DNA from 3 places in the Streptomyces sp. NPDC048411 genome. Region 3 is predicted to be linked to each of the others. Evidence: riboswitches for the same ligand, from Rfam matches in the RefSeq annotation. Region 3 holds a riboswitch; each other region holds the start of a gene.
The links. A riboswitch is a leader RNA that binds a small molecule or an ion and turns the genes downstream of it on or off. The one in region 3 is predicted to bind cobalamin.
Positions count from the first base shown of each region.

Region 1: another riboswitch for cobalamin. It lies ahead of AB0915_RS10435 (prenyltransferase/squalene oxidase repeat-containing protein); the one in region 3 lies ahead of AB0915_RS38740 (CbtB domain-containing protein).
Region 2: another riboswitch for cobalamin. It lies ahead of AB0915_RS14560 (ribonucleoside-diphosphate reductase subunit alpha); the one in region 3 lies ahead of AB0915_RS38740 (CbtB domain-containing protein).

Region 1 is NZ_JBEZKL010000020.1:25,633-30,690, forward strand. Features, by position in the region: gene AB0915_RS10425 (energy-coupling factor transporter transmembrane component T) at 1-486, opposite strand, end outside; gene AB0915_RS10430 (SCO2322 family protein) at 483-1,124, opposite strand; gene AB0915_RS10435 (prenyltransferase/squalene oxidase repeat-containing protein) at 1,166-2,428, opposite strand; cobalamin riboswitch at 2,535-2,669, opposite strand; gene AB0915_RS10440 (MBL fold metallo-hydrolase) at 2,701-3,738, opposite strand; gene AB0915_RS10445 (helix-turn-helix domain-containing protein) at 3,891-4,925, opposite strand; gene AB0915_RS10450 (alpha/beta hydrolase) at 5,033-5,058, shown strand, end outside.
Region 2 is NZ_JBEZKL010000032.1:50,451-55,508, reverse strand. Features, by position in the region: gene AB0915_RS14575 (DUF3311 domain-containing protein) at 1-142, shown strand, start outside; gene mctP (monocarboxylate uptake permease MctP) at 139-1,788, shown strand; partial or broken gene AB0915_RS14565 (GNAT family N-acetyltransferase) at 1,787-1,966, shown strand; cobalamin riboswitch at 2,006-2,144, shown strand; gene AB0915_RS14560 (ribonucleoside-diphosphate reductase subunit alpha) at 2,288-4,684, shown strand; gene AB0915_RS14555 (ribonucleotide-diphosphate reductase subunit beta) at 4,684-5,058, shown strand, end outside.
Region 3 is NZ_JBEZKL010000273.1:179-3,237, forward strand. Features, by position in the region: gene AB0915_RS38725 (hypothetical protein) at 1-100, opposite strand, end outside; gene AB0915_RS38730 (Asp23/Gls24 family envelope stress response protein) at 308-802, opposite strand; gene AB0915_RS38735 (histidine phosphatase family protein) at 1,091-1,669, opposite strand; adenosylcobalamin (AdoCbl) riboswitch at 1,796-1,944, shown strand; gene AB0915_RS38740 (CbtB domain-containing protein) at 1,948-2,166, shown strand; gene AB0915_RS38745 (CbtA family protein) at 2,195-2,965, shown strand.

The DNA of each region.
Region 1 (5,058 bases), on a different contig from region 3:
CTTCAGCAGCCGGGCCGGGTTGGCGAGCGAGTTCGCCGCGCCGATGCAGATCAGCAGCGTGGCCAGCTTCGCCCCGTCGTACAGCGCGAAGAGCAGCTGCTCGGCGGTGACCCGGCCGCCGATCCTGACGCCCTGCGCCCAGTCCGGCAGCGGGATTTCGGGGAGGGTGAACACCAGGTGCGTACCGGGGATCGGCGAGCCGAGGAAGACGGAGAACAGCAGCCGAACGGCGACGACGAACAGCCCGATCTTGATGAACGCCCCGTACGAACGCGCCCACGGCGCGTCCGTACGGCGCGCCGCCACGACATATCCGGCCACGCCCACCAGCAGTCCGAGCAGCAGCGGATTGCTGGTCCGGGACGCGGCGGTGGCCAGCCCGAGCGCCCACAGCCACCAGGCCCCGGCGGGCAGGGCATTGCTGCGGGTCGCCGCGGGCGCCCGCAGCGCATGACTGAGCCGGGCCGCGCCGGGGGAGGCGGTCATCCGCGCCGGCGGCGGGCCTGCAGGACGGCGGCGATGCCGAGCAGCAGGACGGCGGCGAGCCCGACGAGCACCCCGGTGGACGGACCGCTGCGCCCGTTCCCGGGGTGGGTGGACGAGGGAGAGGCGGACGCCGTGTGCCCGCTGCCGGAGACCTGCTCGCCGCAGCCCGAGGCGGGGTAGCCGGAGATCGCGCAGAGCAGGGCGTCGCTGCTGTAGCGCAGCGGTTTGGCCACCGAGGCGAGCGCCTCGGCGGTGCTCGCCCCGGGGGCGACCTGCGCGCAGGCGGTGCGCAGCGCGGGCGGCGTCTCCCCGGCCGGGGCGTCCGCCGGCGTGCCGGGGTCGATGACGAGCGCGACGCGCTTGGTGCCGTCCTTGGCGGGGGTGTCCGCGCAGACCGTCGCGAAGTCGGGGGTGCGGCGCGGCTTCGCCGAGTCCTGGGAGTCCTCGCTCACGGAGAACCGGAAGCCCTGCACCGCCCCGTCGTCGGGCCGGACGAGCGAGGGGCCCTGGGTGGCGTAGGCCCAGCCGGACCCCTTGCCCTCCCAGAACGACCAGTAGCGGTAGCCGGCCGCATGGGCGGTGCCCGCGCCGAGCACGGTCAGAGCGGCGCCGAGTACCAGCAGCAGCGCGACGGCCACCCGTCCGCCGAACGCATTCCCCGCACGATTCCCCGCTCGGTTCACGGCTGCTGGGGCTTCCGACGGCTGCTGATCAGGAAGCCGATGCCCGCACCGGCGGCGAGGCCGATACCGACCAGCCACCACACCCCGAGACCGGCGTCGTCGCTGGTGCCGTCCTCGGCGACGTCCGGGGTCGCACTGGGCGTGATGACGGCAGCGGGCGCGGGACCGCTCGCGTTCAGCTCCCGGACCAGGTCGACGCCGCCGAAGTTGTGGGCGTCGGCGCCGGTCGCGTGCGCGGCCAGGACCAGCTGGGCGTAGGCGGCGGGGCCGCTCTCCTCGGCCCAGCTCCTGGAGTTCTTCTGCAGCCAGCCGACCGCGCCGGCCGCCTTGTTCTTGTGGCCCGCGGAGGCCAGGGCGACGACAGCGTCCGCGGTGTTGCCGAAGTCGGGCTGCGGGGTGGTGTCGTCGGCGCCCGGCATCGGCGGCAGGTCCAGATGGTTGCCGTTCTTCGCGAGGGCGCCCGCGAGGTAGAAGGCGCCGTTCTGGGCGGCCTGCTCCGGCTTGACGACGTCGCCCTTCCGGCAGGCCGGCGGCTTGCCCTCGACCGCGGCGTTGTCCCCGGTGTCCAGCCCCTTGCCCATCGAGCCGAGCACGGCGGCCGCGGTGGCGTCCCCGTTCGCGGTGAGCTTCCCGGCCTTGTCGGGCTGGTACGCGAACGCGCCGCCGTCCGGGCCGCCGCACGGGATCGCGAGCGCGAGCAGCGCGTCGTACGGGGTTTTGCCGCCCGGATTCGTCATGTCGCCGATCCGCTGGCCCTGCCGGGCCAGCGCGCCGGTCACGATCGAGGTGGAGTTGGCGTCGCTGGGGGAGCCCGGGTTGTAGCCCCAGCCGCCGTCCTCGTTCTGGACGGACTTCAGCCAGCGGACGCCGTTGCTGACGATGTCGCCGTGCCCGCCGACCGCCGCCAGCGCCTGCACCGCGGCGGCGGTCGCATTGGTGTCCAGCATGGTCTTGGTGTCGCACGGCTTGGAGACATCGGCGCGGTACGAGGCGTAGGCGCCGTTCGCGCACTGCTGGGCGATCAGCCAGTCCACCGACTTCGTCGCGGGCACGACCCCCTCGACGCGCTGGGCGAGGAAGGCCAGCGACTGCCGCCAGACCCCGTCGTACGTCGGGTCCTTGGTGCCGTACAGCCCGGAGGGCAGCGCGACGGACGGGGTGGGGGAGGGGGACGGCGCCGCGACCGCGGCCGGGGCAGCGGCCGCACAGAGCACGGTGGCGGTGGCGGCGAGCGCTGCTGCGCTGCGGCGTACGGTCATGGCGGGCTGAGCCTCTCCTGTGGGGAACCGGGCACAGGCACACTCAGGCACCAGGCTCCGGCCCCGTATTCCTCGACGGTGCCGGTCACCGGGGTTCCGGTGACGCGAGCCGGTCACGACCGCGGACAGGGCAGCCCGACTCGCCGCTGTGTCGGCGGCTCACGGTTGCGTGGTCAGTGCCGGATTTGCACCGGCTTCCCCCTGAACGGGCGTGATGACGACTCGCACACTCTACCGGGAGGCAGCCCGCTCGCCCCGGGCGGAGGGCTGCCTCACGCAGCGACGTACGTCACCGGCCCGCTGCCCGGCACCGCCTCCGCGCGCCCCAGCTTCACCAGTCGGCGCACATGAGCCTCGGCCTCGGAGACGGCAATGTTCCGCGAGCCGTACGGGATCTGTTCCCAGGGCCGGTTCCACTCCATCCGCTCGGCCAGCTGCCACGGCGTCAACGGGGTGGCGAGCAGGGCGAGCAGTCCGGTCAGCCGCTCCTCGTGATGGTCGAGGAGTTCCCGTACGCGCCCCGCCGCGTCCGTGAACGCGTACTGGTGGGCGGGCAGCACCTCGGCGACCCCGAGCCGGCCGATGCGCTCCAGCGAGTCCAGGTAGTCGCCCAGGGGGTCGGTGACCGTTGCGTCGTCCGGGTCCTCGTACAGCCCGATGTGGGGGCTGATCCCGGGCAGCAGGTGGTCGCCGGAGAAGAGGCGGCCGCGGCCGGGCAGATCGGCCGGATGGTCCTCCTCCAGGTGCAGGCAGACATGGCCGGGGGTGTGGCCCGGCGTCCAGATCGCCCGGAGCCGCCGGCCCGCGAGGTCGAGCAGTTCGCCGGGGACGATCTCGCGGTCCGGGAGGGCGGCGCGCAGTCCGGGGAGCGTGCGCGTCCGGCCGCCCGTGCGGGCGGCGCGCAGTGGGGCGAGGTGCTCCTCCGGTGCGCCGGCCGCGGCGAGCTTCGCCGCGAGGTAGGTCAGCCAGGTGCCCGGTTCGGACTCACGGGTGCGGCGCACGATCGCGGTGTCCGCGGCGTGCATCGCGATCCACGCCCCCGAGGCCTCGCGGACCTGTCCGGAGAGTCCGTGGTGGTCGGGATGGTGGTGGGTGATGACCACGCCGTGGATGCCGGTGATGTCCACGCCGACGGCGGCGACTCCGGCGACCAGGGTGTCCCAGGCGTCGGGGTCGTCCCAGCCGGTGTCGACGAGGACCGGCCCGCGGTCGGTGTCGAGGACATGCACCAGGGTGTGGCCGAGCGGGTTGTCCGGGATCGGGACCTTGATGGACCACACGCCGCCGCCGTGCTCGGTCACCTGTGTCATGGGGCTTCCCCTTTCCCGTCCCGGCCCGCGGCTGCGTTGCGCCACGCCCACTGTAACGAGAACTCGTTCCAGTAGTAGCCCAGGACGACTATCGGCTTCGGATCAACGGGTCCGCGAAGGACGGTAGTTCCCAGCGGCGAGGCGGATCTTCCTCAGTCGTTGAGTAGCCGCCATGCGGTGAGGGCGAGCCTGGCCCGTGTCAGTCCGGTGGGTTCAGTGAGGTCGATGCCCAGGGTCTTTGTGATCTGTTCGAGTCGGCGGGCGATGCTGCTGTGGTGCAGGTGGAGGAGGTCGGCGGCCCGGCGTAGGGAGCCGGTGGCGCAGTACGTGTCCAGGGTCTCCAGATCTTCTGGGTTGTCGGCGATTCTGGCGATGGCGGCCACGTCGGCGTTGCCGCGTGAGGTGTCCTGAGGTATCTCGGCCAGGAGCGCCAGCGCGCCAAGGTCGGTGTAGCGGATGACGGGTTCGCGCGGGGTGGTGAAGCGGAGGGCGGTGCGGGCTTGCCGCCAGGATCGGTCGGGGCTTTCGGCGGCGCCGACGCCCGCACGTACGCCTGCCGGAAACCGGGCCGGGTCCATGGTGGTGGCCAGGATGACGCCCACGTCGGCGAGCGGTGCCGCCTTCACCGGGCGGGTCGGGCAGACCAGGCCGCCGATCTGGTCGAGCGGGAGCTGCGAGCGTACGGCGACGGCGTGGACCGGCAGGTCGGCGGCGAACCCCAGGAGCCGTAACGCCCGTGCTCTGGCTGCCTCGTCGCTGTCGGAGCTGATCGCCAGTTCGACGAGGGCGGGGTCGGCCATGGTGGTGCGGGCCGGACCGTACCGCTCGACGGCCGCCGCGGTGGCGATGGCGAGCCGGTCAAGGAGGACTTCGTCGAGCGGGTTGGGCAGATCGGGGCGCTCCAGCCACACCGTGCCGATCTCCTCCCCGTCGAGGGTGATCGGCGCCGTGGTGGACGCGGGTGCCTGCGGGGTGGACGCTTCTGTGCCGTGGGGTGAGACGCGGATCGTCCGCCCCGCGCCGTGGATTCGTATCCCGGCGACGCACTCGGCCAAGCCGGCCGAGGCCCGGGCGAGTGCCGGGAGATCCACCCGTCGGCGCATCAGTGTGTCGTAGAACGCGACGATGCGGATCGCGCCGTCGACGTACGGATCCAGTCCCGACAGCCGTACGGCCAGTGCCTCCATGGCAGAAGGATAGAAGGACAGGGGCGCGCCGATCGGTGCGTGATCGGGGTGGGATCCGCGACGGATGGCGGGTGACCCCTCGGGGGACGGCCGTGAGGATGGTCGTCATGGATCCCGAACTCGAAGCATTCAT
Region 2 (5,058 bases), on a different contig from region 3:
GGTGGACCCCACCTTCATCGGAATCCCGTTCTTCTACTGGTACCAGATGGTCTGGGTGCTGATCTCCACGGCGCTCACGATGGTCGCGTACAAGCTCTGGCAGCGTGACCAGCGCGCCCGCAAGGGGGGTGCGTCGGCATGAAGGACGGCGTGAACGGCGTCGCGCTCGGCGTCTTCATCTTCTTCTTCGTGGCCGTCACGGTCATGGGCTTCCTGGCGGCGCGCTGGCGCAAGGCCGAGAACGAGGCCAGCCTCGACGAATGGGGCCTGGGCGGACGGTCGTTCGGCACCTGGGTCACCTGGTTCCTGCTCGGCGGCGACCTGTACACCGCGTACACCTTCGTAGCCGTTCCCGCGTTGATCTACACGGCGGGCGCGGCCGGCTTCTTCGCGGTGCCGTACACCATCCTCGTGTACCCGCTGATCTTCACCTTCCTGCCGCGGCTGTGGTCGGTCTCGCACAAGCACGGGTACGTGACCACCTCGGACTTTGTCCGTGGGCGCTTCGGCTCGAAGGGGCTGTCGCTGGCGGTCGCCGTCACCGGCATCCTCGCCACGATGCCGTACATCGCGCTCCAGCTCGTCGGCATCCAGGCGGTACTGGACGTGATGGGCGTCGGCGGCGGCGAGAACACCAACTGGTTCGTCAAGGACCTGCCGTTGCTGATCGCGTTCGCGGTGCTCGCCGCGTACACGTACTCGTCCGGTCTGCGGGCGCCCGCGCTGATCGCGTTCGTCAAGGACGGGCTGATCTATCTGGTCATCGCGGTGGCGATCATCTACATCCCGATCAAGCTGGGCGGATTCCACGACATCTTCGCCGCCGCGCAGGAGAAGTTCGCGGGCCCGCCTGGAGGGAAACCGACCGGCGCGCTGGCTCCCGCCGAGGCCAACCAATGGACCTACGCCACTCTGGCGTTGGGCTCGGCGCTGGCACTGTTCATGTATCCGCACTCGATCACGGCGACGCTCTCCAGCCGCAGCCGCAATGTGATCCGGCGCAACACCACGATCCTCCCGCTGTACTCGCTGATGCTGGGCCTGCTGGCGCTGCTCGGCTTCATGGCGATCGCCGCCGGAGTCAAGGTGGACAACGGACAGTTGGCGATCCCGCAGCTGTTCGAGAACATGTTCCCCGACTGGTTCGCCGGCGTGGCGTTCGCCGCGATCGGCATCGGCGCGCTGGTCCCCGCCGCGATCATGTCGATCGCCGCGGCGAACCTCTTCACCCGGAACATCTACAAGGACTTCCTGAAGCCCGACGCCACCCCGGCCCAGGAGACGAAGGTCTCCAAGCTGGTGTCGCTGCTGGTGAAGGTCGGTGCGCTCGTCTTCGTCCTCACCATGGACAAGACGGTCGCGATCAACTTCCAGCTGCTCGGCGGGATCTGGATCCTGCAGACGTTCCCGGCACTGGTCGGCGGCCTGTTCACCCGGTGGTTCCACCGCTGGGCGCTGCTCGCGGGCTGGGCGGTCGGCATGGTGTACGGCACGCTCGCCGCATACGGAGTGGCAAGCCCGACCCAGGCGCACTTCGGCGGCTCCTCGAAGGAGATCCCGGGGATCGGCGAGATCGGCTACATCGGTCTGACGGCGTTCGTGCTGAACGCCGTGGCGACCGTGGTGCTGACCTTCGTCCTGAACGCGGTGAAGGCCCCGGCGGGCGTCGACGAGACCTCCCCGGCGGACTACACGGCGGACGCGGGCGACCCGGGCGTCCAGGTGGAACTCCCCTCGGCCAGGCCCGAGTCGAGCCCGTCACCCGACGCGAGCCCATCCGCCGGCTAGGGCGTGTTTCGACCGGGCACGGGCCACGGAGGGCGTCGCGCAGCTCGTCCTGTCCGCCCAGCCGACCATGTCCGGCGCCCACCGGATCTACCATCGGCGCGACTTCGTACGCACGCCGGAACGCGACCGGGATCCCCTTGCGGGCCTCGCGCTGCTCACGTACAGCCTGAGCCTCTGAACCGATTCGACACAACATGTGGGGGCCGCCTCATCGGGCGGCCCCCACATGTATGCTCGTGCTCGCTGTCGCCGCAGGGAAATCCGGTGCGAATCCGGAACTGTCCCGCAACGGTATATTCGGGTCCCTTTTGCGCACCCTGAAAGTCCGAGGACCTGCCGACAGCGCGTCCGGCTCGACCGATCCGGACGCCCAGACGTCCGGGCCTCGCGGATGGGCCGGTGGACGCCGCACGCAGTGCTGCCCTCCTTCTTCGGGCATTCCTCCGAGCGGCTGCCCCGCTCCCCCGCCGGCCCCGAGCCGAGCGAGGGAGAGCACCACGTGACCATCGCGCCAGCCGATCCGGCTTCAGTCGCCGAGTCCGCGGGAAGCACGAACGACGGACCCGGGACCGCACTGCTGCGGACCCTGACCGACCTCACTGCCGATCTGCCCGACACCAACCCCGGCCGCGTCGCCGCCGCCGCGCTGCGCGGCCGCAACGCCGCGTCGGACGAGGCGGAGTTGCGCGCGCTGGCCACCGAGGCCGCCGCGGGTCTGATCGCCGAGGACCCCGCGTACTCCCGGCTCGCCGCCCGCCTCCTGACCCGCACCATCGCGGACGAGGCGGCCGGTCAGGGCGCGCTGTCGTTCTCCGCCTCGGTCGCCGTCGGCCACCGCGAGGGTCTGGTCGCGGACCGTACGGCCGCGTTCGTGGCGCTCCACACGGCCCGGCTCGACGCGCTGGTCGAGCAGTCCCTCGCCGACGGCGCCGACGACCGGTTCGGCTACTTCGGGCTGCGGACACTGCACAGCCGCTACCTGCTGCGCCACCCGCTCACCCGCCAGGTCATCGAGACGCCGCAGCACTTCATGCTGCGCGTCGCCGCCGGCCTCGCCGAGGACGAGTCGGTGCGCGCACTGGACGAAGTCGCCGCGCTGTACGGTCTGATGAGCCGCCTCGACTACCTCCCCTCCTCCCCCACACTCTTCAACTCCGGCACCCGGCACCCGCAGATGTCCTCCTGCTATCTGCTGGACTCACCGCTGGACGAGCTCGACTCCATCTACGACCGCTACCACCAGGTGGCGCGGCTCTCCAAGCACGCGGGCGGCATCGGCCTCTCGTACTCCCGGATCCGCGCCCGCGGTTCGCTGATCCGCGGCACCAACGGGCACTCCAACGGCATCGTGCCGTTCCTGAAGACGCTCGACGCCTCGGTCGCCGCAGTGAACCAGGGCGGCCGCCGCAAGGGCGCCGCCGCCGTCTACCTGGAGACGTGGCACGCGGACATCGAGGAATTCCTGGAGCTGCGCGACAACACGGGCGAGGACCAGCGGCGTACGCACAACCTCAACCTGGCGCACTGGATCCCGGACGAGTTCATGCGCCGGGTCGACGCGGACGGCGACTGGTCGCTGTTCTCCCCCGCCGATGTGCCGGAACTGGTCGACCTGTGGGGCGACGAGTTCGACGCCGCGTATCGGGCCGCCGAGGCCAAGGGCCTGGCCCGCAAGTCGATGCCCGCGCGTGAGCTGTACGGCCGGATGATGCGGACGCTCGCGCAGACCGGTCAGGGCTGGATGACGTTCAAGGACGCCTCCAACCGGACGGCCAACCAGACCGCCGAGCCGGGTCGCGTCGTCCACTCGTCGAACCTGTGCACCGAGATCCTCGAAGTCACCGACGACGGCGAGACCGCCGTCTGCAACCTCGGTTCGGTCAACCTCGGTTCGTTCGTGGCCGACGGCGACATCGACTGGGAGCGGCTGGACTCCACCGTCCGTACCGCCGTGACGTTCCTCGACCGGGTCGTCGACATCAACTTCTACCCGACCGAGCAGGCCGGCCGCTCCAACGCCCGCTGGCGTCCAGTGGGGCTGGGCGCGATGGGGCTCCAGGACGTCTTCTTCCGGCTGCGGCTGCCGTTCGACTCCCCCGAGGCCCGCGCGCTCTCCACGAAGATCTCCGAGCGGATCATGCTCGCCGCGTACGAGGCGTCCTGCGACCTCGCCGAGCGGTCCGGTCCGCTGCCCGCCTGGTCCGAGACGCGCGCCGCCCGCGGCGTGCTGCACCCCGACCACTACGACACCGAGTTGAGCTGGCCGGAGCGCTGGGACGCGCTGCGCGCCAGGATCGCGAAGACCGGCATGCGCAACTCGCTGCTGCTCGCGATCGCTCCGACCGCCACGATCGCCTCGATCGCCGGGGTGTACGAGTGCATCGAGCCGCAGGTCTCCAACCTCTTCAAGCGCGAAACGCTCAGCGGTGAGTTCCTCCAGGTCAACGCCTATCTGGTGAACGAGCTGAAGGAGCTGGGCGTATGGGACGCGCGGACCCGCGAGGCGCTGCGCGAGGCGAGCGGCTCGGTGCAGGGCTTCGCCTGGATCCCGGAGGACGTACAGGCGCTGTACCGCACGGCATGGGAGATCCCGCAGCGCGGTCTGATCGACATGGCGGCGGCGCGTACGCCGTTCCTGGATCAGAGCCAGTCGCTGAACCTGTTCCTGGAGACGCCGACGATCGGCAAGCTCTCCTCGATGTACGCGTACGCCTGGAAGCAGGGGCTGAAGACGACGTACTACCTGCGCTCGCGCCCGGCCACCCGAATCGCCCGGGCGGCGTCCGGCCGGGCCGCGGCCGCCGCTTCCCTTCCCGCGCAGCAGGCCTCGGCTCCCGACGCGGACGCGATCGCCTGCTCCCTCGAAAACCCCGAGTCCTGCGAGGCCTGCCAGTGATGAGCTCGACCGACAAGAATCTGCTCGACCCGGGCTTCGAACTGACCCTGCGGCCCATGCGCTACCCGGACTTCTACGAGCGCTACCGCGACGCGATCAAGAACACCTGGACGGTCGAGGAGGTCGACCTCCACTCCGACGTCGCCGACCTCGCCAAGCTGACACCCGCCGAGCAGCACATGATCGGCCGGCTCGTCGCGTTCTTCGCGACCGGTGACTCGATCGTCTCCAACAACCTCGTACTCACCCTGTACAAGCACATCAACTCCCCGGAAGCGCGGCTGTACCTGTCGCGTCAGCTCTTCGAGGAGGCCGTGCACGTCCAGTTCTATCTGACGTTGCTCGACACCTATCTGCCCGACCCGGACGACCGT
Region 3 (3,059 bases):
TCAGCACGAGGGCGACGCCGATGGTCCACAAGAAGGAAATCCCGGCCACCATGCCGAGCACGAGCAGAATGACTCCGAGGACGATCATTGCGTCCCCCAATCTTTCAGGGCCACCTTCGAGTATGCGCCGGACGGCGTATCCCGGCGTCGCCGACGACTGCTGTCGTTCGTACTGCCGTCCCGGGCCGCCGGGCATTGGCCGACTGGGCCCCGGACAGCTCGTCGGACCTCGTCGGACAGCCGGGGTTTCAGGCCGACGACACGGCAGTGGACCCCTCGACCAGGCGCGATCCGGTCCGGCGAACCGCTACGCTACCCGCCTCTCCAGCACCTGCTGTTCCTCTTCCTCCTCGGGCAGCTTCACGTCGCTCACCAAGATGTTGACCTCCACGACCTCCAGACCGGTCATCCGCTCGATGGCGGCGATCACCTCGGTCCGGACCTCGCCCGTGAGCTCGACGATCGAGTATCCGTATTCGACGACGATCGACAGGTCGACCGCCGTCTGGACCTCGCCGACCTCGACCTTGACACCGCTGGTGACGGACTGACCTCCCGCTCCGGGGACCCGCTCCCGCACGGCCCCCATACCGCGGGCGAATCCCCCTCCCATGCCCTGGACTCCGGGCACGCCCCGGGCCGCCAGCCCGGCGATCTTCGCCACCACACCGTCGGCGATCGTGGTTCGGCCCCGCGACCCAGGTTCCGTTCTGCGGTTTCCGCCGTGCGGTCCTGGTCCGTGCGTGGCCTCGGGTTGCGGTCGGGTGGTCTCGGGCCGGTGCACCTGCGTTTGATCGGTCATGGTCGGTCGCCCTTCCGAAGAGAAGGTGGATTCGAACACCTTGGCCAGTTTACGTACCATTTGTCAGCATTGCTCGAGCGGTAGGGGCATGTGGGCGGACCCACGGACGGGCCCCGCCGCGGAGGGGAGGGGTGGGATTCCGCGGTTCGTCACGGAGATGGCCCGCCCGCCCACTGTCTGTCCGCCGCGCTGGTCATCGCAGACGGAAGGCCGGCCGGTCGCCGGGGATGCTGTGACCTGACGTCACCGGCAGAGCGGGCCGGTCCGGCGGTGGAGGCCGACGCCGGGTTACGGGGCGTCGGTTCCGGTGCTCAAGGGCCGCCCACAGCGCAGGTTCCAGCGGCCGGACCGGCCGCTGAGCTCTGTCAGTGTCAACGGGGCGACGTCCAACCGCCAGAACGCCTGCGGCAGAAGGCCCAGCGCATGCACGATCGCGGCGCGCACCACCGCGGGTTCGACCACGGCGATCACGCGGCCATCCCCGGCGCCGTCCCGATGCAACGAGTCCAGCCAGCCGCCCACCCGCGCGCACAGGTCCAACAGCGACTCGCCGCCGTGCGGTGCTGCCGAAGGGTCGGACAGCCAAGCCGACACCGCCTCCGGCTCGGCCTCGCTCACCTCCGTCAGCCGCTGCCCGCTCCAGCGACCCAAGTCCCAGCCGCGTAGGGTCGGTTCGGGCTCGGACCGCAGCCCCAACGCCTCGGCGGTACCGGCGCACCTCTCGTCCGCTCCGCACACCCGCCGATCGGCGGCAGGCACCGCGGCAGCGGCCGCACGCGCCCGCCGGACACCGGACGCGTCGAGCGGGGCGTCGCCGTCGAAACGGGCTTCACGCAGCGCCGCATTGAGCGCCGGTGAGATCAACATCACTTGTACCGTCAACACCGTTGTCACCTCCCTGAACTGTGGCCTTTCGGGTAAGCACACCATGGCATCCGAGCCTCCCGGCCCCGCAGATGGCGCCATGGCGGCGCGTGCCCGCAGGCGGTATGGTCGCGACGAACATGACGACGGTGTGACGGAAGTCCGGTGAGAATCCGGCACGGTCGCGCCACTGTGAACCCGTACCCCTGCGGGAAGTCAGACCCGGCACTGTCGTCTCAGGCACCACGATCGGGACGCGTGTTCCCTCAGGAGGTTCTGCCATGGCACAGACTGCTGCCCCCGCAACCGTCGCCACACCCGCCATCACCCCCATCTCGCTGAAGGCCATTGCCCCGTGGGCGGTCTTCTTCGGCATCCTCATGCTCGTCCTGCTGTACTTCGTCGGAGCCGAGCAGGGTGCCACCGCTGTCATCTCCGGCGAAGGTGTCCACGAATGGGTTCACGACGGTCGCCACCTGCTCGGTTTCCCCTGCCACTGACACGCTGCGCACCTCAGGGGAACCGCTCATGAACTCCATATCTGTCAGAGCGCTGCTCGTCCGCGGCATGCTGGCCGGACTTGCCGCGGGCGCGCTCGCTCTTGCCGTCGCCTACTTCCTCGGTGAATCCCGTGTGGACGCGGCGATCGCGCTCGAGGAGGCTCACAGCCACGAGCACGGCGGCGAGGAACTCGTCAGCCGCACCATGCAGTCCACCGCGGGTCTCGCCACCGGTGTCCTGGTCTTCGGTGTGGCGATCGGCGGCATCGCCGCGCTGGTCTTCTGCTACGCCCTCGGCCGCATCGGCAGGTTCGGCCCGAGGGCCACGGCCGCATTGATCGCGTTCGGCGCCTTGCTGACCGTGTATGTCGTGCCGTTCCTCAAATACCCGGCCAATCCGCCGGCTGTCGGAAACCCCGACACGATCGGCCAACGCACCACCCTGTTCTTCCTGATGGTCGCCCTCAGCGTGCTGCTGGCCGTCGCTGCCGTCATCTTCGGCAAGCGGCTGGCTCCCCGCCTGGGCAACTGGAACGCGTCCATTGCCGCGTCCGCCGCCTATGTGCTCGTCATCGGGCTGGCCTACGCCTTCCTGCCCTCGTTCAACGAGGTCGGCAAGGACTTCCCGGCCAGTCTCCTGTGGGAGTTCCGCCTTGCCACCCTCGCCGTTCAGGCCACGCTGTGGACCACTTTCGGTCTGGTCTTCGGGTATCTGACCGAGCGGCTGCTGGTGCCCAAGGCCGGCGCAGTGACGGCCGGGGGCGGTACCACGTCCCACGCGGCCGCCGCTGCGAGCTGAGGCGCCCGCCGACGCGACGGACGCATAGACGGCGCACTAAGCCCCCCGCGGCCCGCGCCGGGGGGGCCGTCAGACCTGGGGGCCCGAGTGTTCC